3 regions of the Bradyrhizobium sp. RDI18 genome follow, and region 3 is predicted to be linked to each of the others. Evidence: riboswitches for the same ligand, from Rfam matches in the RefSeq annotation. Region 3 holds a riboswitch; each other region holds the start of a gene.
What was found. A riboswitch is a leader RNA that binds a small molecule or an ion and turns the genes downstream of it on or off. The one in region 3 is predicted to bind S-adenosylmethionine.

Region 1 (7,786 bases), 1.4 Mb from region 3:
ACGTGCCGCCCTCGGCCGAAGTCTACACCTACGAGTATTTCTACACCGACGCGCTCGCCGTGCTCGATCACCTCGGCATTGCCAAAGCGCATTTCGTCGGCCTGTCGATGGGCTCCTATTCCTCGCTGCAGGTTGGCCTCAATGCGCCGGAGCGCGCGCTGTCGATGACGCTCGCCGCCGTCGGCGCCGGCTCGTCACTCGAACAGCTCGACGCCTTCCGCGCGCAATGCGTCGCCAATGCCGAGCAATATGAGGCGATCGGATCGGTTGAAGTCGCCAAGGTGACGCGTGAGGCGCCGAGCCGGATTCCGTTTTTGCTGAAGGACCCGCGCGGCCACGCCGATTTCTACGCCGCGCTGGCGCGTCATGATGCCAGGGGCTCGGCCAACACCATGCGCAGCTTTCAAGGCGCACGACCGTCGATCTACACCATGAACGATGCGATCCGACGCGTGCCGACGCCGGCGCTGATCCTGTGCGGCGACGAGGACGACAATTGTATTGAACCGAGCCTGTTCCTGAAGCGGCATTTGCCGGCCGCAGGGCTTTCGTTCTTCCCGAAGTCGGGCCACGTGCTCAATCTGGAAGAGCCGGCGCTGTTCAACGAGATGGTGGAGCGGTTCATCGCGCTGGCGGAAGCCGGGCGATGGCCGGCGCGCGATCCGCGGTCGATGGTGGCGGCGGTGGTGTGAGCCGCTGCGGTCCCTATTTCCCCTTCCCGCCCCTGCTCAGCAAAAACACGCCCTGCTCGCCGAACATGTTCCAGACCCACCAGGGCAGGTTCAGCGGCACGGGGCGGCCGTAGAGATCGAGCGCCACTGCGCGCTCCATCTTGACGTTGATCTCGTCGCAGAGCTGGACGAAATCCTTGATCGTGCAGAAATGGATGTTCGGCGTGTCGTACCAGGTCGCCGGGAGGTTTTCGGTACGCGGCATGTGGCCGCCGACGAGCAGTTGCAGCCGCATCTTCCAGAAGCCGAAATTCGGGAACGACACGATCGCGCGCCGGCCGATGCGCAGCAGGTTTTCCAGGACCGGTTTCGGCTGCCGCGTCGCCTGCAGCGTCTGCGACAGGATGACGTAATCGAAAGCGTCGTCGGGATAATTGACGAGGTCGGTGTCGGCGTCGCCCTGCACCACGGCGAGGCCCTTGGCGACGCAGCGGTTGACGCCCTCGCGCGACAGCTCGATGCCGCGGCCATCGATGCCCCGGCTCTCCAGGAGCTGCAGTAATTCGCCGTCGCCGCAGCCGACGTCGAGCACTTTTGAGCCGGCCGCAATCATCTCGGCGACGAGGAGATGATCGGTGCGATATTTACCGGTGCGATCGGGCGCTATGCCGCCGAGCGGCAACGCTTGCTCCTGAAGGGCCATATCAACCGCCTGTACCGTCAAGGCCGCGCGCCTTGCCCGCGGATTCCAGGAAGGCGCGAGAAATGTCGAAGAACTCGGGCACGTCGAGCAGGAAGGCATCGTGGCCGCGGTCGGTCTCGATCTCGGCGAACGACACCCGCGCGCTGGAGGCGTTCAGCGCATGCACCAGCGCGCGCGATTCCGAGGTCGGAAACAGCCAGTCGGAGGTGAACGACACTACGCAGAAGCGGGTCTTGATGCCGCGAAACGCTTCCGCCAGCACGCCGTTATGGTCGGCGGCGATATCGAAATAGTCCATCGCCCGCGTCAGATAGAGATAGCTGTTGGCATCGAAGCGCTCGACAAAGGAAGAGCCCTGATAGCGCAGATAGCTTTCGACCTGGAAATCCGCATCGAACGAAAACGTCGGCAGTTCGCGATCCTGCATCCGCCGCCCGAACTTGCGATGCAGCGCGGCGTCGGAAAGATAGGTGATGTGCCCTGCCATCCGCGCCACCGCCAGTCCGCGATGCGGATGCGTGCTGCGCTCGAAATAGCGCCCATGATGCCAGTCCGGATCAGCCATCACGGCCTGCCGGCCGAGTTCGTGAAATGCGATATTTTGCGCCGAATGGCGCGTCGAGCAGGCGACCGGCAGCGCCGAAAACACCCGTTCCGGATAGGCTGCCGTCCATTGCAGCACCTGCATGCCGCCCATCGATCCGCCGATCACGCATAACAATGTTTGGATGCCCAGCCGGTCGAGCAACATGGCCTGCGCGCGGACCATGTCGGGGATGGTGATGATCGGAAAATCCAGTCCCCACGCCTTGCCGGTCGCCGGGTTGGTCGAGGCCGGACCGGTCGATCCCATGCAACCGCCGATCACGTTCGAACAGAGGATGAAATATCTGTCGGTATCGAGCGGGCGCCCCGGACCGACCATGATTTCCCACCAGCCGGCCTTGCCGGTCAGAGGATGCACGTTGGCGACATGCTGATCCAGCGTCAGCGCGTGGCAGATAAGGATCGCGTTGGAGCGGTCGGCGTTCAACTCGCCATAGGTCTGGTACGCGATCTGGAATGGCGCGAGATCGATGCCGCAATCGAGCCTCAAGGGCTGCTCGATGCCGAATTTGGCCACCGGCGAGGTCGGATGATCGGCCTCGTGGGCGCGGTCCTCGCTGTGAATCGACGGACTGGGTACCGACTGCAATGGTGTCATCCCGACCTTCCTCCTCGCGGAGGTCCTTACAGACAGAAATCAGGCCGTAAAAAACCCGGCCTGAACGAAAGGTTCGGCCGGGATCAATCTGTCCCCGGCCTGTTTAGCGAGTTGTTTAACGTGGCTGCAAGCCGGCCGGCTCAAATGACCACGGAATGGAACAAAGCTAGTCCGAAGCAGGTCCCCCGTCAAGGCAGCCGTATGGTTAACCCTGCGGCGATCATGGCGGACCTGACGTTTCTCTTTGCTTTCGACGGCCGTCTTTTCTAATCAATGCCCTTGCTGGGTGGTGATTTCAGACCGATCCGGCGCTGAAGGTTTTAACATGTCCAAGGCACCCCCGGCTCCGCCCTCGCTGCAGGAATTGCGCAAGGAGATCGACGCGATCGACGAGCAGGTCCATCGCCTCTTGATGGCGCGCGGCGACATCATCGACCGGCTGATCCAGGTGAAGCAGACCCAGGAGGTGGGGTCGGCGTTCCGGCCCGCGCGCGAGGCCAGCATGATGCGCAGCCTGGTCGAGCGCCATCGCGGCATCCTGCCGCTCGATACCATCGAGAGCATCTGGCGCGTCATCATCTCGACCTTTACTTACGTCCAGGCGCCGTTCTCGGTGCATGCGGACGTCTCGGTCGGTGAGCCCGCGATGCGGGATTCGGCGCGGTTTCACTTCGGCTTTGTCGTGCCCTATGTCGGCCATTTCAGCGCACAGGCCGCGGTTGAAGCCGTGGCGAAATCGAAGGGCGATCTGGCGCTGGTCTCGGCGGTCTCGAGCCGCACGCCGTGGTGGAGCGCGCTGGAAGCCGAAGGCGCGCCAAAAATCATTGCCCGGCTGCCGTTCCTCGAACGCGCCGATCATCCGGCCGCGCTGCCGGTGTTCGTGATCTCGCGCGTGGCCGATGATGCCATGGTGACGGAGGTGCAGATGTGGAGCGTCCGCGTCTCGGGGTGGAACGCCGATATCGCCCGCGCGCTCGCCCCGCTCGCCGAAATCGTCGCCGTGCCCGATACCGCTTTCGACGGCGCGGCGCTTTTGGTATCGGATGCCGGCACCGGGTTCGAAAAGATCAAGACCGCCCTGATCCAGGCCGGCGCCTCGGTGCGCTCGTCGGCTCTCGTCGGCAGCCACGCAACACGCTATACGGTGCCCCCGAACGGGTCGGCGAAGCCTTAAACGCTGCCCGAAATTCCGGAGTTGAAGATGAACCGCCCCGTGCCGAATCCCGGCATTCTCGATATTGCGCCCTACACGCCCGGCAAGAGCCCGGTGCCGGAGCCGGGCCGCAAGGTGTTCAAGCTGTCGGCCAACGAGACCCCGTTCGGGCCGTCGCCGAAGGCGATCGAAGTCTACAAGGACGTGGCTGATCATCTGGAGGATTATCCGGAAGGAACCTCGCGCGTGCTGCGCGAAGCGATCGGCCGCGCCTACGGGCTCGATCCCAACCGCATCATCTGCGGCGCCGGCTCGGACGAAATCCTCAACCTTTTGGCGCACACCTATCTCAGCCAGGGCGATGAGGCGATCTCGACCGCCCACGGCTTCCTGGTCTATCCGATCGCGACGATGGCGAACGGCGCCAAGAACGTTGTCGCGCCCGAGACCAATTTCACCGCCGACGTCGACGCCATTCTCGCGCGCGTGACGCCGCGCACGAAACTGGTATGGCTCGCCAACCTGAACAACCCGACCGGCACCTACGTGCCGTTCGACGAGGTCAAGCGGTTGCGCGCCGGCCTGCCGCCGCATGTGCTGCTGGTGCTCGACGCTGCGTACTCCGACTACGTGTCGCGCAACGATTACGAGCTCGGACTGGAGCTGGTGGCCACCACCGAAAACACCGTAATGACGCACACCTTCTCCAAGATCCACGGGCTGGCGGCCCTGCGTGTCGGCTGGATGTTCGGCCCGGCGCACATCATCGATGCCGTCAACCGCATCCGAGGTCCCTTCAACGTCTCGACGCCGGCGATGCTGGCGGCGGTCGCCGCGATCGAGGACACCGCGCACATACAGAAGTCGAAGGCATTCACCGAAGAGTGGCGCAACTGGCTGACGGAGGAAATCGGCAAACTCGGACTGAAGGTTACGCCGAGCGTCGCCAACTTCGTGCTGATCCACTTCCCGACCGAGAAGGGCAAGACCTCGGCTGATGCGGACGCGTTCCTCACCAAACGCGGCCTGGTGCTGCGGGCACTCAACAATTATGGCCTGCCGCACGCGCTACGCATGACCATCGGCACCGAAGAGGCCAACCGTCTCGTCGTCGATGCCTTGCGCGACTTCATGGCGGCCAAGTGAGTACGGTACCGATCTTCCGACGCGTCGCGCTGATCGGCTTCGGCCTGATCGGCGGCTCGATCGCGCGCGCGGTGCGGGCCCAGGGGCTTGCGAGCGAAATCGTCACCACCGCGCGTTCGGGGAAGACGCGCGCGCGGGTTACCGAGCTCGGCATCGTCGATCGCGTGCTGGAGACCAACGCGGAGGCCGTCAACGACGCCGACCTCGTGATCCTCTGCATCCCCGTTGGCGCCTGCGGGCAGGTGGCGCAGGAGATCGCGCCGTTCCTGAAAGCGGGCGCGATCGTTTCCGACGCCGGCTCGGTGAAGGGCGCCATCGTCCGCGAAATGGCGCCGCATTTGCCGGGCCATGTTCACTTCGTTCCGGCACATCCGGTCGCCGGCACCGAGCATTCGGGTCCTGATTCCGGCTTCGCCGAACTGTTCATCAACCGCTGGTGCATTCTCACCCCGCCCGAGGGCACCGACCCCATGGCGGTCGAAACGCTGCGCGCGTTCTGGGCCGGCATGGGCGCCAAGGTCGAGACCATGACGCCTGATCATCACGACCTGGTGCTGGCGATCACCAGCCATTTGCCGCATCTGATCGCCTACACCATCGTCGGCACCGCAGACGAGCTGGCGCAGGTCACGTCATCGGAAGTGATCAAATTCTCGGCCGGCGGCTTTCGCGACTTCACCCGCATCGCGGCGTCGGACCCGACGATGTGGCGCGACGTGTTCTTGAACAACAAGGAGGCCGTGCTGGAAATGCTCGGCACCTTCAACGAGGACCTTTCAAAGCTCACCCGCGCCATCCGCCGGGGCGACGGCGAGGCGCTGTTCGAGCATTTCACCCGCACCCGCGCCATCCGCCGCGGCATCGTCGAGATCGGCCAGGATTCCGCCGCGCCCGATTTCGGCCGCCCGCATCCGCCGCTGAAGAAGACGGAGTGAGGCACGGCTTCGGCGCGCCCTCGCGGCCGTCATTGCGAGCGCAGCGAAGCAATCCATCTTTCCGAACATCGACGACCAAAGTGGGCAACCGGCACGCCTGCTAATCTCCGGAACTTTGGGCTGTTCCGGGAGTTATGAATTTTGCGGGATTGCGCGATTTTGCTTTCGGCTCAACACACACATGTGCCGTCTGTCGTCGCAAACGGCGGCATCGCAGGAGGCTCTCATGAGCATCAAGCGAATCCTGGTTCCACTTCCCGGCTCAGCGAGTCACACCGGTCAAATTGAAACGGCATTGTCTGCCGCGAAGGCGTTGGGGGCTCACGTCCAGGCACTGTTCATCAGTGAGCCGCCGCCGGTCACGCGTGGCGGCCTAACGGCCACCGAAATGGGACGAACGGCGACCGTCGCATTGGCAAACCGGCACGCCGAGGAACGGGAGCGAGCAGCGCGGGATGCGCGTGAGGTTTTTGCGCAGGCCTGCGCGGCAGTCGGCATCCCGATGCTATCGGTGAGCGACGAGCCCGGCAGCCCGCTTGCAGCATCCTGGCGCGAAGCCGAGGGATCGTATGTGGAAATTGCGGTGCAACGTGCCGCTGCCTTTGACCTGATGGTCGCCGCAAGCGCCACCGTGATGGAATCGCTGATGGCCATTGCCGAGCAATCGCTGCTGCGGACCCGTCGCCCCGTGCTGTTGGCGGCGGCTAGCCTGCAGAGTGATCTGACCGGCAGCGTGATGATTGCCTGGGACGAGAGTCCGGAATGCTGGCACGCAGTCTCGGCTGCCATACCGTTCATGCAACTCGCCAAATCAGTGCAGGTCATAAGCGTTGATCGGGACGCCAGCAATCGCCAAGCCTCGCAGGCGGAGGTGCTTGCCTATTTGCGCTGTCATGGCATCGCTGCGACCGCGCAGGTGGTTGCACCGCGGAATTGCGCTCAGTGGGCGATACGCTGCTCGCGGCCGGGGCAGAGCATGAAGCCGGCCTGCTGGTCATGGGCGCCTATTCCCACAGCCGCCTGCGCGAAATGGTTCTGGGCGGGGCCACGCGCCACATCCTTAAGAACGCTTCGGCACGCCCCGTTCTCTTGGCGCATTAGCCCTCGTCAGAGCGCAATCGCAGCTTAGGTTGCCGCCGACGCCAACGCTATGGCCTCACTCGCCGAAGGCGGGTGGGGCCGTGCCGGATTTCGGCCGCCCGCATCCGCCGCTGAAGAAGACGGAGTGAGGCGCGGCTTAGGCGATTGCGCTCCGTTCTCACGGCCGTCATTGCGAGCGCAGCGAAGCAATCCATCTTTCCCCGTGCGGAGGTGTGGATTGCTTCGCTGCGCTCGCAATGACGTGGAGAGCTTCGAGCTCAACGGCAGTTAAAACAGCGGCGGCACCTGGCCCACTTTTATCGGACCCAGAAACACCGCGCCATCGACAAAGCGCAGCGGGAAGGCGCGCGCTTTCCGTCCCTCCAGCTCCGCCTCCTTGCCAAGCGCGTTGATGCTGGCGGTGACGCCGGCATTGGCGTTCTGCTTGACGACCTTGCCGAGCCCCGGGATCGCCCTGTCGAGCGCGCCGAATAGATTGTTGAGGTCCTGGCTCTTGACGCCGGGCGCGACGCGATCCAGCGTTGCCTGCGGCACGCCCTCCTCCAGCATCTTCTCGATGCCAAGCGCCGGAATCACTTTCTCGATTCCCGCCACCGTCATCTGCAATTCGCCGTCGATCCGACCCTGCGCGTTGAGGCTCAACGTGCCGGCGGCCAGCGAGATCAGGTCGCCCTGCTGAATCCGCGACCGCACGATCTCGACTTGGCCGCCCGCCGCCTGCAGCTCCCTGAACCGTTCGGGCCACGGTTTTGGCGAAAGATTCTTCAAACCCGTGAGCTTGGTCTGGATGTCGGCGTCGAACGGCTGCGCCAGCACAGGGTGCACCTCCTGCACGTTGCCGCCCGATATCTGCAGCACGGCTTCGATCACGGG
Region 2 (7,786 bases), 4.1 Mb from region 3:
AGCCAACAAAAGTTTTTTCATCGCAATTTCTCCATCCCCATCGCCTTGTCGCGACCGCCAAGTTGAATCGAACTTCCGAATTGCAACTGGAAGTTGCATGATTCTCCCGGAAAATCCGTGCCTTGAAGGCAACACTCCGTTTTTGAAATATGGCAAACCCGCGTCAGAATGATGGATGGGCACCTCTGCGCACAACGGCCCAAGGCCTTAGGGCGGGCGCACTTAAGTAGAAGCACGTCATAAAGAATGCTTAGCCTGACAGTTTTGGGCGAGGTAGACCACTTTTCTCAGTCGCTTGGCATTCGGTCTCGTCGGCTCAATATAGGAAGCCGCGCCGATGCGCGTCTGCTTGGCCGTGAATACAGATCTTGCGGAGAAGGTGTTCAGCGCCTAGGCGCGAGGAGCGCGAATGACCCATACCGGCGGTACTTAATTTTCGGGGGCTTCCCGAAATGGGCTTCCGGGCTTCGACGTCTTGCTTCTAAAGGTGCGGTCAATCGCCATTTGGCGAGCGCTAGGAGAGCAATCCCTCAGCTTCGTCAGCGCGTCGGTGACGGTCCGGCCCAATTGCCCAATCGCTTCATCAGTGAGGATCGATCTCGCGCTTCCGAGCCGGTCGACGCTGACATTCAGGACGGTCAGTGCCTCCTTGAGTCGCGCCAACTCGGGTTGAAGGGCCGAGCGTTCTCCTGCCTTGATCTCTTGAAGGGTGTTGCCGAGCGTCCTGACTTCCGCCGTCAGGTTTCGGATATTCGCCAGCACGTCTTTCTGCGGCAAGTCGACTTTCGACAGCACGGCCTCAGTCATCGTTGCAACGACGTTCTCGGCAAAATGGTTGATGCGCGCAATCGCGACGAGCACAACAATCGCGGCGACGATCACCAGGATCGCCGTCGCATTGATCAGCGCCAGCAGCAGCTGTCCAGGAGTCTCCACAGCCGCGCGGAAATCCCATTGCCATCGGGCTTGGCCATGATTGCCTCCTGTCGTTTCTGGTGCCGGGCTCGTCCTTATCCGCTCGGCGGGGCGGTGGCCGCGACCACACCGACGCGCTGCTTTGCGCAGGCTCTTTGATTTAAATCAATGCAGGCACTTTGGAATTGCATCCGCATAAGCATTCACCAGCCTCCGTGGAGTTTTGACCATGAGTGAACCTCAATCGGAAGCGATCTCCCGTCGAAGGGCTCTTTCTCTTTTCGGAAAAACTGCTGCCTTTCCCGTCCTAGCATCCACTGCCGCACTGACGGTTTCGGATGCTGAGGCTCAGACTGCTGGCATGGAGCGCCGTCAGGAGCGGCGTTCAGGACGGCACGAGCGACGTGACGAGCGGCGCACAGGGCGCACAGATCGACGCGAGGAGCGGCGCACGGGTACAACTACCGGCACAGGTACAGGTCCAGCTACCGGCACACCTAAGTAATTCCACTGCTCGGCGAACTCGCTAATCGAACCCGCTACGCAGCCACCGCCCCAACTGAAACGGCGGACGTCGCCGCTCGCCCTTTTGCGCTGTGAAACTTCCTGTAAATGAGGCCTGCTTATCACCGGGACTTTCCCGTTTCGCATCGACGATGAACCCTCCGGCATGTCCGGCACGTCGTTGGGATTACCGGGACCGGTTTCGGTTGCAGCTTGGGCAAGGCGCACCGGCTCCGCCGCAGATGCAGGCGCGATCACCAAGGAACGGACGATCCGGGTGGCTTTCACAAACCCACCGCCCGTTGTCGCACCTAGCGCAGAACTTTCATGGCTTCACCTCGAACGACAGCTCGGTGAAAACGGAACGGCGTGCCGCTTCGCCTCATGCTAGTTCGGCACGATGTTCACCGAGCCAGCAGCGCCGCAGACCAAACAGGCCAGAGTCCAGCAGACCTGAGTCCATGGACGATGTTGGGGCAGACTGTCCAACCTGACATCGGTCCTGCGACTGCAACCGTGGCACTGGATGTTGCAGGTGACGTGGCCGGATGCGATCCAGTCGGCGGGGTTGCCGGCGGGGAAATGCCAGACCAGCGATTGTATCGTCGTCGTTGCATAAGGGCATGAGAGCGCCACGCGATCTGGTTGGCAAATTATCAATCTATTGGGGATGGGGGCCGCCGAAAAACACGGTGTCTCGCGGCTGTGGACAGCTCTCGATTACAGAAAGGTGCGGCGCAACACAATCCACCGCCACAAAATGACAAACTATAATGCAGGCTGGCCGCCGCAGATGCGGCCCGGTGGACTCTTTCCACTCATTGCCGATATTCTCATATGTCGAGAGTCGAGCGGACGTCTTGGTGTTAACAATGATTTCGGAGCACCATGCAGCCACTACCCTGCTAACCGATCTGCCGCCGACAAGGCGTCAAACGCGGACGGCAATCGCCGTTGTGTTGGTAGCATTGGTCGCTTTTGCGGTAGTGGCCCCGTTTTCAGGCAAGCAGGCGGCGGTGCTCAATGCATTCTTTCCCTCACTCGACGCGATTGTTTTAATCACTGACCTTATTACCGCCGTTCTATTGTACGCCCAGTTTTCAGTTTCCCGTTCGCGCTCGCTCCTAGTATTGGCAAGCGGTTATTTGTTCACGGCATTGATCGTCATCCCTCATGCCCTCACGTTTTCGGGCGCTTTCTCCCCGACTGGACTCTTCGCTGCTGGCCTGCAGACCGGATCATGGCTTTTCATCTTCTGGCACATCGGCTTCGCGGCGGCCTTGTTGGGCTACGCAATGTCCAAGGACATGGAGCACAGGCTCGCTGCCGAAAGCGATGTTGTGCGAGAAATCAGCTGGAGCGCGGTTGCCGTAGTTGCGTTGGTGAGCGGAATTACATGGCTAACTACAGGAGGCGAGGCGCTGCTACCGCCCATCATTCTAGATGCATCCCGGATGAGTCCCTTCGTGATTTATCCAATCTGGTTCACCATCCTGATCACCGCTGCGGGACTTGTCATTCTGGTGTTCCGCCGACGTTCGGTGCTCGATCTTTGGCTCATTGTGGTGGCGGCAGTGTTCATTGGGGAACTAGCCTTCAGCGGCCTGCTACCGACCGTTCGGTTTAGTGTTGGCTTTTACGCGGGACGCGTGTTTTCGCTCATTACCTCGAGTATCGTCCTGATCGTGCTGCTTGCACAAACGACATTACTTTACGTTCATCTAGCTCGGTCGAACGCTCTGCTGCAGCGCGAGCGACACAACAAGCTCATGAGCATGGAAGCAATGGCCGCCTCGATCTCACACGAGTTAAATCAGCCGATAGGAGCAGCTCTACTGAACAGTGAGGCAGCGCTGATGTACCTTAAGTCAACGCCGCCAGAAATTGACGACTCCACGGAAGCGATTGAGAGCATTGTCGAGAGCTCCATGCAGGCCAAGGCAATCCTCAACAACCTTCGCACCCTGTTCGGAAAAGCGAAGCTGACCAAGGAACGTGTCGATCTAAACAGCCTCGGTCTTGAGGTGCTGAAAACGCTAAAACCGGAATTGCGAGGCCGTCTCAATATCAAAACTGAGTTGGCAAGCGAGTTGCCGCCCGTTCTCGGTCACAAAGGTCAGTTGCAAGAGGTTGTTGCGAACTTAATACACAATGCGGTCGACGCAATGGCCTCAGAAGTTGCGCCTCGGGAACTGATTGTGCGGACAGAACGAGAAGCCAACAACAGGGTCGCAATCGCCGTCGAAGATACAGGCCCAGGTATCAGTCCGCAGAATACTGAAACTATCTTCGATGCCTTCGTTACGACGAAACCGACTGGTATGGGTTTGGGACTCGCCATTAGCAAGATGATTGTCGAGCGTCACGAGGGTGCATTGTCTGTTTCGAGCGCGATCCCGCACGGAGCCGTCTTCAGGGTAACATTGCCGGCGGCATAGCGGCGACTAAGGCGTGACAGCCCTCACAGTGCGTTAGAGCATGTCCCCAGCGGGTGCCCCGCAACCTTCTTAAGCGGCTCAATCAGCTCGTGCGTTGAGAATGGCTTAGTTAGAAACGCGACGCATCCAGAGTCCAGTGCAGCCTTGCGAACTGCGGAGCTTTCGTTCCCGGTCATGTGAATAACCGGCACGGAAACCCCGTCGGCTTTGAGACGATGCCTCAGTTCGATACCCGATCCGTCGTTCAGGTTAATGTCGAGGATGAGGCAAGCCTCCTTCTCAAAATCGGTGTGGTTCGCGAAGTCCGATGCTGATGGTGCGTTCTTCGCTCGGTGTATCCTTCATCGCGCCAAGTCAACAGGACAAACAGGCTTACCGTTCTTAGAAGGACGCCAAGCGGAGCAAATTGGTCGATTGATATAGATCAATAGTACAGACCTGAAGAGCATGGTGAACCATAACCGTGGAGGTCCTATGAAGAAATTCAGAGCAAAGAATGCGGTTTTGGCTGCCGTATTCGCGTGTGGAACGATGGGAACGATAGAGTTACCAACGGAAGGAAATCTTTCGTATCGTCTCATCCATTCAGGCGTCGCGATTTCGACATCCACGGCCGTCACCAATGGAGCAATTGGACCTGTCCGTCGTGCTCCCTGCGCGCTCATCCGGTATTATGTCGCTAAATACACTGCCGCCGCTGCTGAGGCGTGGGCTCGAAGTAAGGGCGCGACTGAGGCAGAAATTCAGACCGCTCGGCGATGCATCAAGTTCCAGCCGACAGTGCTTTTTGGCTAACCCGTCCAGCGGCTGGACCGTCACGCGAGGAGTGCTCTGTATTTCGTCGAGCCAGTGGAATTACTTACCTGTGCCGGTAGTTGTACCTGTACCCGTGCCGGTAGTTGTACCTGTGCGCCGCTCCTCACGTCGCTCTGTGCGGCCCGTGCGAAGGCTGAGAGGCGATGGCAGTGCCCTAAGCACCGGATCATTGTCGCGCAACGCGCCAGCCGCGATCTCGAGAAGCTAGCTGTCGGTCAACTCCTCGAGGGGCTTGTCGCCGTACTCGACGGTTTGAGCAGCGCGCCCCTCGAGCCGGTCGATAACCTCGCGCGCGGTGGGTAGGTCGCCCTGTACAAAAAAGCTGTTTCACGTCGAAATTTTTCCCCTCCGTGGGTGTCCGTAACGTCCCTACCTGCTTCTTGATCCTTAGCGTCAGTCACTTGGCCATCTCAGCGTCGCCTGAGAGTCAGGGGAGCAGCATCCCTGTTGAGAGCCCGCGTTGAGGGATCTTCGGCTATCGCTCGATCCCCTTTTGCTCAAGCGCTTTTCTCTTTTGCCTTTTCCTTTGCTCGATGACCCACAACCACGCAAAACCAATGGCGAAGACCACCATGACGATCAAAATGGCATACTCTATCATTGGAGTGCCCTGAGCTAATGTTCACCGATCAAGATTGCGGTTCGCTGTCTCATTCGGGCCTTGATCCACATCAAGAACTACTCGCCTTCCACGATCTTGACCGGCAGCTTGAGAGCAATCAGCCGCGCCTGCAGAAGGGACAGCGAAAGCATGTCCTTCGCATTGACGTAATGGGTGTTGTCGCCGGGATGGGACCCTACATTGAATTCGAGGAGCGGTCCGCGCCCAGAGGCGCGCTCCGGGCCGAGATCAATTGTTTTCAGCAGGTGATAAGCCCTCGCGAGCGGTCCGCCTGTGATGTCAAACCAATCCTCCCAGTAGCGCCTTTGGACCGGCTTGTCGAAATCCCCCGGTTCAATGCAGTGAGAGGAACAGATCTTCTCCACCTCATTGTCGGTCCGATGCGGAATGCCCTCGCGGATAAAGAATTGACGCCAGGTCGGCGGGGGTGGCGCGAACCTCCACGGGCCAAGCGTAAGTTGATAGCCCTCGCCGGGAATCTCATGCCAATACATGGTGTCGACCACCTGCGAAGGTGACGCCAACAGAGGCTGACTCGTCCGGTGAATGAAGGAACGGGCATCCCTTACGAACGCCGTCGTCAGGACAGCACCGGCACCGATTAGAAATCCACGTCGAGATTGCAGCATAAACAATCCTCCAGAATGGCACACGCATCTGGAGGACTGGCGACCTACTGTTGCCCATGCGGGCCACATCGTCGTGCCACCGTTGCCGGTCTAAGGCTGGTTGGCGGAGCCGTCAGGCCCTCTCAGGATGTAAGGCATCGCTACCATAGGCACTCGTAGTGTCAACGTGAGGAACAGAACAGTGGCAAAACGGTTCTCAAACCGAAAATTTTTCCCTCCGCGGGATGGTAGCGCAAATGAATGCTTTGCTTCACTTCCAACGGCTTTCAGGCGGGCTCGGAACGACCGCGGAGCCAGAGTTCGCCTGAGGCGAATACACCACTGCCCGTACCGATAATACGAAAACCGGGGTGGGTTTTGGGGAATGGCGGATTTGCCGGGGGTATTTGTTCAAATAAGCATGCTTCTCTCGGAAATTTTCCCCTCCGGTGGGCCGAGCCAAGGTACCTGGACGCGCTTTTCCAGATTCAATGCACATCGAGAAACTGTTCACGCCAGCGAAAACAACCAACTAGGTTCATGCCTTGAGGCCGAGGCGGTCGAGTAAGCGCGCAACCGTCATCGGCTGCCATCGACCTCCTCGCGATGTCTCGACACCTTGCTCGTTGAGCGCGGCGGCGATCCTCCGGGTCGACAGGTGTTTGATCGGCTCGACGATATCGCGCAACGACTCGGCGTGCTGGTCGGCGGCCTGCCTGTTCGTTGCGGCAGCAGTCGGGCTACCGAGCTTAACACCTCTGGCTTTCGCTGCCGCTGCTTTTGTTCTAGCCGAGATCATGCGACGTTCCTGCTCTGCAAGAGCTGCGTAGATGTGCAAGAGGAAGGGGGCGGCCCCTGGCAGCTCAGCCACGACAAACGGCACCTTGCGCGACATCAGGCCGGAGATGAAATGCACGTCACGCGACAGCCGGTCGAGCTTAGCGACGACGATCGAGCATTTTAGCTTGCGAGCCGCCTCCAGCGCGGCGGCGAGTTGCGGGCATCGATCAAGCGCGTCCGCTCCCTTGCCCGTCTCCACCTCGACGAACTCGGCGGTGATCTCGACCCCCTCGACATCGGCAAAGCGCGCGCAGGCGGCACGCTGCGCCTCAATGCCGAGACCAGAACGCCCTTGCTTTAGGGTTGAAACCCTGAGGTAAGAAACCGCCATGAGAATAAAGTCCCATTATCGTCACAGGTAATAGCACGTAATTGCAGGATCAAAAAACCTTCGCTGCGCAGCGCGGACGGTGCGATCGTGTTCTGCTGGCGAACCCCACGGTTTGTCTGGTGGCCACCCCGGTCCGTCGTTCTCTCCGTGGACGGGTAGCAAGCGGGCTGGGGTCGCGCCACAAACCGACAACCCACACTGTCCCATAGGACAATATCACCAGACAAATTAGTGAGTACGATTGCGGAGCCGGTCAGCTCATAGGTCAGAGGTCCGCTTCCCGATCGTTCAGTTAGTCCGTCATCGCCGGCTCATTCAGCGCGATATCGTCGTACTAAATCCGGCGGGTCTAGCTGAACAAGACTCTCAAGCTTGCATTTAAGCGCCCGCGTGGTGCAGAGGAGGATACGATGGCCGAAATAAATAAACTCTCCGTCGGTAAGGTCCTCGAGAAGCTGCGCCGCAATGACGCGCCGAAAAAATCGAAGATGATGCGGCTTGAAGAGGAAGCTGAAAAGATGGACGAAGAGATACAGCGCTTGAGAGCGGCAACACGACGGCTCAAGTCTGGACCGCGAGCTGGCACTACGGGGCGCGATTGAGATTTCCTAACACTTGCGGCGGCAGAGACGCTGGCCGCTCCAATATTGCCGCCCGACCACGGCAATTTCGCGCCCGGAAATCCTTCTACGAGAGCCAATTGACAACAATC
Region 3 (7,786 bases):
CTGATCGGCACCGTCGAGGATGTCGAACTGATCGATCCCGATCTGTCGGGCGAGCGCCTGCTGTATCGCCTGTTTCACGAGCGCGGCGTGCGCGTGTTCTCGCCGCTCTCCTTGCGCGCACAATGCTCCTGCTCGCGCGAGGCGGTCTCCGCGATGCTGAAAAGCTTTGCACCGAAAGACCGCGCCGAGATGGTCAAGGACGACAAAGTGGTGGTGACCTGCGAGTTCTGCTCCTCGGTCTACCAGTTCACCCCGCATGAAGCGGGCGTGGAGGAGTAGGGGGCCGTAGGGTGGGCAAAGGCGCGCCAGCGCCGTGCCCACCATCCATCATCGAGCACGCTTGATGGTGGGCACGCTTGCGCTTTGCCTACTCTCATATGAGGGCCGCTCGTCAATTCAACACCCGCTTATTATCCGGGCTGTCCAGCGAGAACGTCGGCACGTCGATCTCGAAACGCTCGCCGCTTTCGCTGACCATTTGATAGCGCCCGGTCATGAAGCCCGATGCGGTCGGCAGCGGCACGCCGCTGGTATATTCGAAGCGTTCGCCTGGCGCCAAAACAGGCTGCTCGCCGACCACGCCCTCGCCGCGGACTTCCTGCTTGCGGCCGGTGGCGTCGGTGATGATCCAGTGCCGGGTACGAAGCTGCACGGTCTCGGCGCCGGTATTGGTGATGACGATGGTGTAGGACCAGAAATACTGGCCCTTGTCGATCGACGAGCGCTCGGGAAGGAAGTTCGGCTCGACGGTGACTTCGATCTGGCGGGTGACGGCGCGGTACATGCGGGCAAGCTTCCGGAAATCCTGTGTCGCATCATAGCCGGGAATGCCGGGGGAACCAATCTCCGCTGCGCCGGGTTGCCGCTTGCTTCATCGCGGTTTCAACATAGTTCCGTTCTAGAGCGCAGCCGCGCTGCCCGGCCCCGGACCTTCCGCTTGCGTATCCCTTGCGTATCTGGTGTGCAAGTTGCGGGCCGGTATTGTCTTTTCCGGACAGTGCACGCGTAGAAGCTCAACTGCCCAAACGGTGCCAGATGTCGTCCATTGCCGATCCAGTCGCCGGAACGCCTCGCAGCGATGCCAAGGCCGGCGATGCCAAGGCCGCCGCTGCATCTTCCGCGCCGGCGATTGCGTTCCCGGTAGCTGGCGAGCGCGAATTGCGGCTCGACCTGTTTCGCGGCATGGCGCTGTGGCTGATCTTCATCGACCATCTGCCGACCAACATCCTGACCTGGTTCACGATCCGCAACTACGGATTTTCCGACGCCACCGAGATCTTCATCTTCATCTCCGGATACACCGCCGCCTTCGTCTACGGCCGCGCGATGCTCGAGGCCGGCTTCGTGGTGGCGACCGCGCGCATCATGCGGCGCGTGTGGCAGATCTACGTCGCCCATGTGTTCCTGTTCACGATCTTCCTGGCGGAAATATCCTACATCGCCACCCGTTTCGAGAACCCGCTCTACAGCGAGGAAATGGGCATCATGGATTTCCTCAAGCAGCCTGACGTTACGATCATCCAGGCGCTGCTGCTCAGATTCCGTCCGGTCAACATGGACGTGCTGCCGCTCTACATCGTGCTGATGCTGTTTCTGCCGATCATCCTGTGGCTGATGAAGTGGCGGGCCGACGTCGCGCTGGGACTATCGGTGCTGCTCTACGCGCTGACCTGGCACTTCGACTGGTATCTCACGGCCTATCCGAGCGGTTTCTGGATATTCAATCCGTTCTGCTGGCAGTTGCTGTTCGTGTTCGGTGCCTGGTGTGCGCTGGGCGGTGCGCAGCGCATGTCCCGCATCCTGTCGTCGCCGGTGACGCTGTGGATTTGCGTTGCCTATCTGCTGGCGGCGTTCTTCGTCACGCTCACCTGGCACATTCCGCAACTCAGCTTCCTGATGCCCAAGCGGATCGAACAGTGGATGTACCCGATCACCAAGACGGATCTGGACGTGCTGCGGTTTGCCCATTTCCTGGCGCTGGCCGCGCTCACCGTGCGCTTCCTGCCCAAGGATTGGTCGGGCCTCAAATCGCGCTGGCTGCGACCATTGATCCTGTGTGGCCAGCACTCGCTTGAGATATTCTGCCTCGGCGTCTTCCTGGCCTTTGCAGGACACTTCGTGTTGGCCGAAGTCGGTGGGGGTGCCCTCACGCATGCCCTGGTCAGTCTTGCCGGTATCCTCATCATGTGCGGCATGGCGTGGGTGATTTCGTGGTACAAGCATTCGGCCGACAAGGGAGCCTCGAAAACGAAAAGTACGGCAATCAACGCCGATATGGCCGGAGGAAGCGCATGACGCCCGGCTCGGGAACTGTGCTGGTCCTGACGCTGCTTGCGGGCCTTGCAGCGGCCGGATTGGCTCGTGCCCAGGATGCCGCCCCCCAGGCTTGCGAAGTTCCCCCCTACCTCCTCTCCACCGAGAGCACGCTTCCGAAGGTGGCCGAGGCCGTCAAGAACGCCCGGCCGCTGACCGTCCTGGTGGTGGGCAGCCGCTCATCGACCATCTTGTCGTCCGAAAACAGCGCCTATCCGGCCAGGCTGCAGGCAGCGCTGAAGGAGAAGTTGCCCTCCACCCCAATCAATCTCTCCGTAGAACTACAGACCGGCAAGACCGCCGAGGAGGTGGACGCAGGCCTCGTTAAGCTGGTGGAAGCAAAACGGCCTACTTTGGTCATCTGGCAGACCGGAACCGTCGATGCTATGCGATCCGTCGATCCCGACGATTTTCGCGGCGCCGTCGACGAGGGCGTTGCTGCGCTGCAAAATGCCGGAGCCGACGTGGTTTTGGTCAATCTGCAATACAGCCCGCGCACGGAAACGATGATTTCGGCGCCGCCGTACCTAGATAATATGCGCGTGGTGGCGCAGCAGCATAATGTTCCGCTGTTCGATCGGTTCGCCATCATGCGCCACTGGAACGACGCTGGAGATTTCGATCTGTTCAGTACCTTTCATGGCACCGACATGGCCAAGAGGGTTCATGCCTGCCTCGGCCGCGCGCTGTCGAAATTCGTGCTCGATGCGGCCCGCCTCGATCAGGCGCAGCAGAACTAGGAACCGGCGTTAATGAGTTCTCACTGCCCTTTTCGTTTGTCGACATTGCTGACTGTCTTCGCCGCGGGCCTCGCGCTGTTGATTCCTGCCTCGGTGTTGCCGCTGCATGCCCAGACGCCTTCGCAACAAACCGGCCAGCAGGCGACGCTGTCCGATGGCGCCAAAGCCGAAAACGACCCGGAAAAGAAACCCTCGGCTGAAAGCGTTCCGCCGCTGGCTGCGCCGGCGGCTACTGGCAATCCGGCCGCGCAGAAGGGCGTCACCGGCAAAGCGATCGACAAGGTGAAGGAAGTCGCGAAATCGGCCGGCGACATCTTCAGCCGCGTTCCCTGCCTGCCGCCGAAGGGCGCTTCCAAAGCGATGGGATCGCTGCCGCGTGTCGCGAACAAGCTCGTCGCGGGGCAGCCAGTGGTGATCGTCGCTTTCGGATCGTCATCGACCCAGGGGTACGGCTCCAGTTCACCGGAATTCACTTATCCGAACCGGCTCGCGGCGCAGCTACGTCGCAAATATCCGACGGCCGACATCTCCGTCGTCAATGCCGGCAAGGGCGGCGAGGACGCGCCGGAAATGATGAAGCGGCTGCAGACCTCCGTGATCGACTTGCATCCGGATCTGGTGATCTGGCAGGTCGGCACCAATGCGGTGCTGCGCAACCTCGATCCTGCCGAGACCGTCAAGCTCATCGACGAAGGCATCGCACGCATTCAGGCTGCGGGCTCCGACGTCGTGCTGATCGATCCGCAATATTCGCCGCGGGTCAACGAGCACGCCGAAAGCGCCGGCAAGATGATGAAGCTGCTGAACAAGACGGCCGAGCTTCGCAAGGTCGGCGTCTTCCCGCGCTTCGCGGTGATGAAGGACTGGCACGAGCGGCAGGCGATTCCGATCGAGAATTTCGTGATCGCCGACGGCCTGCACATGAGCGATTGGGGCTATGCCTGCTTCGCCCAACTGCTCGGCGACGACATCATCAAGTCGGTCGGCCAGATCAAGCTCGGCGTCGCCGTGCCGTCGGACGTGCGAGCCTATCGGCCGATGTAGCCGAAGCACGATCCGCGCCGTCGTCCCTGCGAACGCAGGGGACCCATACGCCGCAGCCCCGGCGATTAGAAGCGGTGGTTGGTTGACGCCTTGCTTAACTCACCGCACCCTGTGGTTATGGGTCCCTGCGTTCGCAGGGACGACGCCTGTTGTGTGGCTACGCGCGTAGCGAGCTCACGCCTTCTCCAGCGCCTGCGCAAAGTCCTCGATCAGATCATCCGCATGCTCGAGCCCGGCCGAGAAGCGGATAAAGCCTTCGCTGATGCCGAGCTCGGCGCGCGCCTCCGGCGTCAGCCGTTGATGCGTCGTGGTCGCAGGATGGGTGACGAGGCTCTTGCTGTCGCCGAGATTGTTGGAGATGCGCGAGATCTGCAACGCATTGAGGACCCGGAAGGCGGCCGCCTTGCCGCCCTTGACCTCGAAGCCGATCAGCGTCGAGCCGCCGCGCATTTGCTTCTTCACCAGCTCCGCCTGCGGATGATCGGCGCGGCCAGGATAGATCAATCGCGCAATCTTCGGATGGCTTGCCAACGCCTCGGCGATTTTCGCCGCGTTGTCGGTCTGCGCCCGTACCCGCACGCCCAGCGTCTCCAGTCCCTTGAGCAGGACCCACGCGTTGAAGGGCGAGAGCGATGGCCCGGTCTGGCGCATGAAGTTGTGAATGTGCTCTGCGATGAAGGCTTCGGACGAGAGAATAATGCCGCCGAGGCAGCGCCCTTGACCGTCGATATGTTTGGTTGCGGAGTAGACCACGACATCGGCGCCGAGCGAAAGCGGGCTCTGCCAGATCGGCGTGGCAAAAACGTTATCGACGACCAGCCGTGCGCCGCCCTTGTGCGCGATCTCGGCAATCGCCGGAATATCGAGCACATCCAGCGTCGGGTTGGTCGGGCTCTCCAGGAAGAAGGTCTTGGTGTTGGGCCGCAATGCGCGCTGCCATTGGGCGAGATCGAGGCCGTCGACCAGCGTCGTTTCGATCCCGTAGCGCGGCAGGAGGTCCTGCACGACGTAAAGGCACGAGCCGAACAGGGCTTTCGAGGCCACCACATGATCGCCGGCCCTGAGCGGTGCGAGGATCGCGGTCGTCACCGCGGCCATGCCGGTGGCGGTGGAGCGAGCAGCTTCCGCGCCTTCGAGCTCGATCATTCGGCGCTCGAACATTGAAATCGTAGGATTGGAATAGCGCGAATAGATAAAGCCGGGATCCTCGCCCTTGAAGCGCGCCTCGCACTGCTCCGCGCTGTCGTAGACATAGCCTTGGGTGAGGAACAGCGCTTCCGACGTCTCGCCGAATTGCGAGCGCAGCGTGCCGCCATGGACGAGGCGGGTTTCGGGACGAAAACGCTTGGTAGAACCAACTTCAGACATGTGACCTCCGTCGTGACCACCGGAAAATGGTCACAAAAAACCGGCCTGGAAGAATTTCCACAGGCCGGGATCACACGTGTCCCCGGCCTGTTTAGCTACTTATTTAACGTGGCTGCAAGCCGGCCGGCTCAAATCACCACGGGATAAGTCATGCTGATATTCGCTTGCGCCCTTTCAGTCAAGGCAGCCATCGGATAACCCCTAAAAGCCCATATTTACGAGGTTTGGATGATATTTGGGCATCCAGGGCCACCTCAGAGGACCGCGCCGTGTCGTTCACGCTTCCGCCCGACGGTAACGGAATTCTACCCGACCGCATGATCGCGGCGATGGCGGATGCGGGCCTCATCTTGCCGGCCTATCCCTTTGTCGAGAGCCAGATCCAGCCCGCAAGCCTCGATTTGCGCCTCGGCGACGTTGCCTATCGGGTACGCGCGAGCTTCCTGCCTGGGCCGGGCGCGACCGTTGCCGAGCGCATCGACGAACTGAAGCTGCATGAAATAAATCTCTCCGACGGCGCGGTGCTGGAGACCAATTGCGTCTACATCGTGCCGCTCCTGGAAAGCCTGGCGCTGCCGCCGGAGATCGTGGCCGCCGCCAATCCGAAGAGCTCGACCGGACGGCTCGACGTCTTCACCCGCGTGATTGCCGACGGCACCCGTCGCTTCGATATGATCGGCGCGGGCTATCACGGCCCGCTCTATGCCGAGATCAGCCCGAAGACGTTTCCGGTGCTGCTGCGCGAGGGCTCGCGGCTATCACAAGTGCGCTTCCGCACCGGCGACGCCATCCTCAATGCCGACGAGCTCGACGCGCTGCATGGCGCCGAGCGCCTGGTCGATATCGATGACGCCGATCTCGCCAATGGCGTGGCGCTGTCGGTCGATCTCTCCGGCGAGAACACAGGCGGATTCGTCGGCTACCGCGCCAAGCGCCATACTGGTGTGGTCGATATCGACCGTCGCGGCGGCTATGCGGTCGACGAATTCTGGGAGCCGATCCCGGCTCGATCAGACGGCAGCCTCATCCTCGATCCCGGCGAGTTCTACATCCTGGCCTCGAAGGAGGCCGTGCAGGTGCCGCCGGATTACGCCGCCGAAATGGTGCCGTTCGATCCCCTGGTCGGCGAATTCCGCGTGCACTACGCCGGATTCTTCGATCCCGGCTTCGGCTATGCCGGTGCCGGCGGGCAGGGCGCGCGCGCCGTGCTCGAGGTGCGCTCGCGCGAGGTGCCGTTCATCCTCGAACACGGCCAGATCGTCGGCCGTCTGGTCTACGAGAAAATGCTGTCACGGCCCGATGCGATGTACGGCCAGCGCATCGGTTCGAACTATCAGGCGCAGGGCTTGAAGCTCTCCAAGCATTTCCGGGTCTGACCGCTTGCGCGGATCGCACCTCAGTCACGGACATCAGAGATGAACTCGCCGATCTGCGCAATCGCCTGACGGGCTTCAGGCAACACTGGCACGAACAATTGCCAGACGTGCGGCATGCGCCGCCAGATCTCGAGTTTGCTGCGCGGATTGTGCGACTGCAGCTTCTCCGCCATGCGGACAGCGTCGTCCCTGAGAATTTCATCGCTGCCGACCTGAATAAGCACCGGCGGCAATCCGGCGGGATCGCCGTAGAGCGGCGAAGCATAGGGCGTACGCGGATCGGCTCCGCCGAGATAGAGCTTCGCCAGGTCGGGGAGATCCTCGACATTCAGCATCGGATCGGCCGCTGCATTCGTCTTCAGCGAAGCGCCGGTCAGGGCAAGGTCAGTCCAGGGCGACAAGGCGACGGCCGCGGCCGGAAGCAGCTTGCCATCGTCACGCAGCCTCAACAGCAGGCCCAGCGCCAAGCCGCCGCCGGCGGAATCTCCCACCACGAACAATTGACGGACGTCGGGGGCATTGCCGGCAAGCCAACGATAGCTCTCGACCGCATCCTCAAGCGCCGCCGGAAAGACATGCTCGGGAGCCAACCGGTATTCGAGCGCCCAGACGCGGGCTTGCAAAGCGTCGGCAATCCGCCAGAGGAAGTGCCGGTAATGGACCGGTGCGCCGGAAACATAGGCGCCGCCATGGAGATAGAGCACGTTACGCTCGGGCCGGGATGCCGGCATGGTAACCCGGTGAAATCGCACCCGGCCGGCCTCGATCTCGACCGTTGCGCTCCGGGCGGGCGGATGCGGCACAAACCGTTCCATCGCACGCATGTTCCGCCGCCATGCCTCGACATCGAGACTTCCGCCGCGCCGCTTGAGCAGCATGCGAATACCAATGCGCAAAAGTTCGGCTCGCAGGCTCATGGCGGCCCTTGCGTCAGGCCCGGAACGG

Region 1: it holds a riboswitch for S-adenosylmethionine, as region 3 does, so the genes downstream of both, ACFXS9_RS29765 (homoserine O-acetyltransferase) here and ACFXS9_RS36715 (O-succinylhomoserine sulfhydrylase) in region 3, are expected to answer to the same signal.
Region 2: it holds a riboswitch for S-adenosylmethionine, as region 3 does, so the genes downstream of both, ACFXS9_RS16740 (hypothetical protein) here and ACFXS9_RS36715 (O-succinylhomoserine sulfhydrylase) in region 3, are expected to answer to the same signal.

Annotation. Positions count from the first base shown of each region.
Region 1 covers NZ_JBICRN010000008.1:4,290,539-4,298,324, forward strand. The annotation lists gene ACFXS9_RS29755 (alpha/beta fold hydrolase) at 1-692, shown strand, start outside; gene metW (methionine biosynthesis protein MetW) at 706-1,374, opposite strand; gene ACFXS9_RS29765 (homoserine O-acetyltransferase) at 1,376-2,578, opposite strand; SAM riboswitch at 2,661-2,740, opposite strand; gene ACFXS9_RS29770 (chorismate mutase) at 2,904-3,752, shown strand; gene ACFXS9_RS29775 (pyridoxal phosphate-dependent aminotransferase) at 3,780-4,877, shown strand; gene ACFXS9_RS29780 (prephenate/arogenate dehydrogenase family protein) at 4,874-5,812, shown strand; gene ACFXS9_RS29785 (hypothetical protein) at 6,039-6,941, shown strand; gene ACFXS9_RS29790 (DUF2125 domain-containing protein) at 7,181-7,786, opposite strand, start outside.
Region 2 covers NZ_JBICRN010000008.1:1,608,136-1,615,921, forward strand. The annotation lists gene ACFXS9_RS16720 (outer membrane protein) at 1-21, opposite strand, end outside; gene ACFXS9_RS16725 (hypothetical protein) at 430-936, opposite strand; gene ACFXS9_RS16730 (MASE4 domain-containing protein) at 2,292-3,857, shown strand; gene ACFXS9_RS16735 (response regulator transcription factor) at 3,881-4,195, opposite strand; gene ACFXS9_RS16740 (hypothetical protein) at 5,352-5,801, opposite strand; SAM-I-IV-variant riboswitch at 5,961-6,060, opposite strand; gene ACFXS9_RS16745 (recombinase family protein) at 6,442-7,074, opposite strand; gene ACFXS9_RS16750 (hypothetical protein) at 7,485-7,676, shown strand.
Region 3 covers NZ_JBICRN010000008.1:5,725,505-5,733,290, forward strand. The annotation lists gene ACFXS9_RS36690 (Hsp33 family molecular chaperone) at 1-279, shown strand, start outside; gene apaG (Co2+/Mg2+ efflux protein ApaG) at 392-784, opposite strand; gene ACFXS9_RS36700 (OpgC domain-containing protein) at 1,036-2,295, shown strand; gene ACFXS9_RS36705 (SGNH/GDSL hydrolase family protein) at 2,292-3,053, shown strand; gene ACFXS9_RS36710 (SGNH/GDSL hydrolase family protein) at 3,099-4,097, shown strand; gene ACFXS9_RS36715 (O-succinylhomoserine sulfhydrylase) at 4,272-5,465, opposite strand; SAM riboswitch at 5,536-5,615, opposite strand; gene ACFXS9_RS36720 (2'-deoxycytidine 5'-triphosphate deaminase) at 5,735-6,841, shown strand; gene ACFXS9_RS36725 (alpha/beta hydrolase) at 6,862-7,758, opposite strand; gene ACFXS9_RS36730 (ABC transporter ATP-binding protein) at 7,772-7,786, opposite strand, start outside.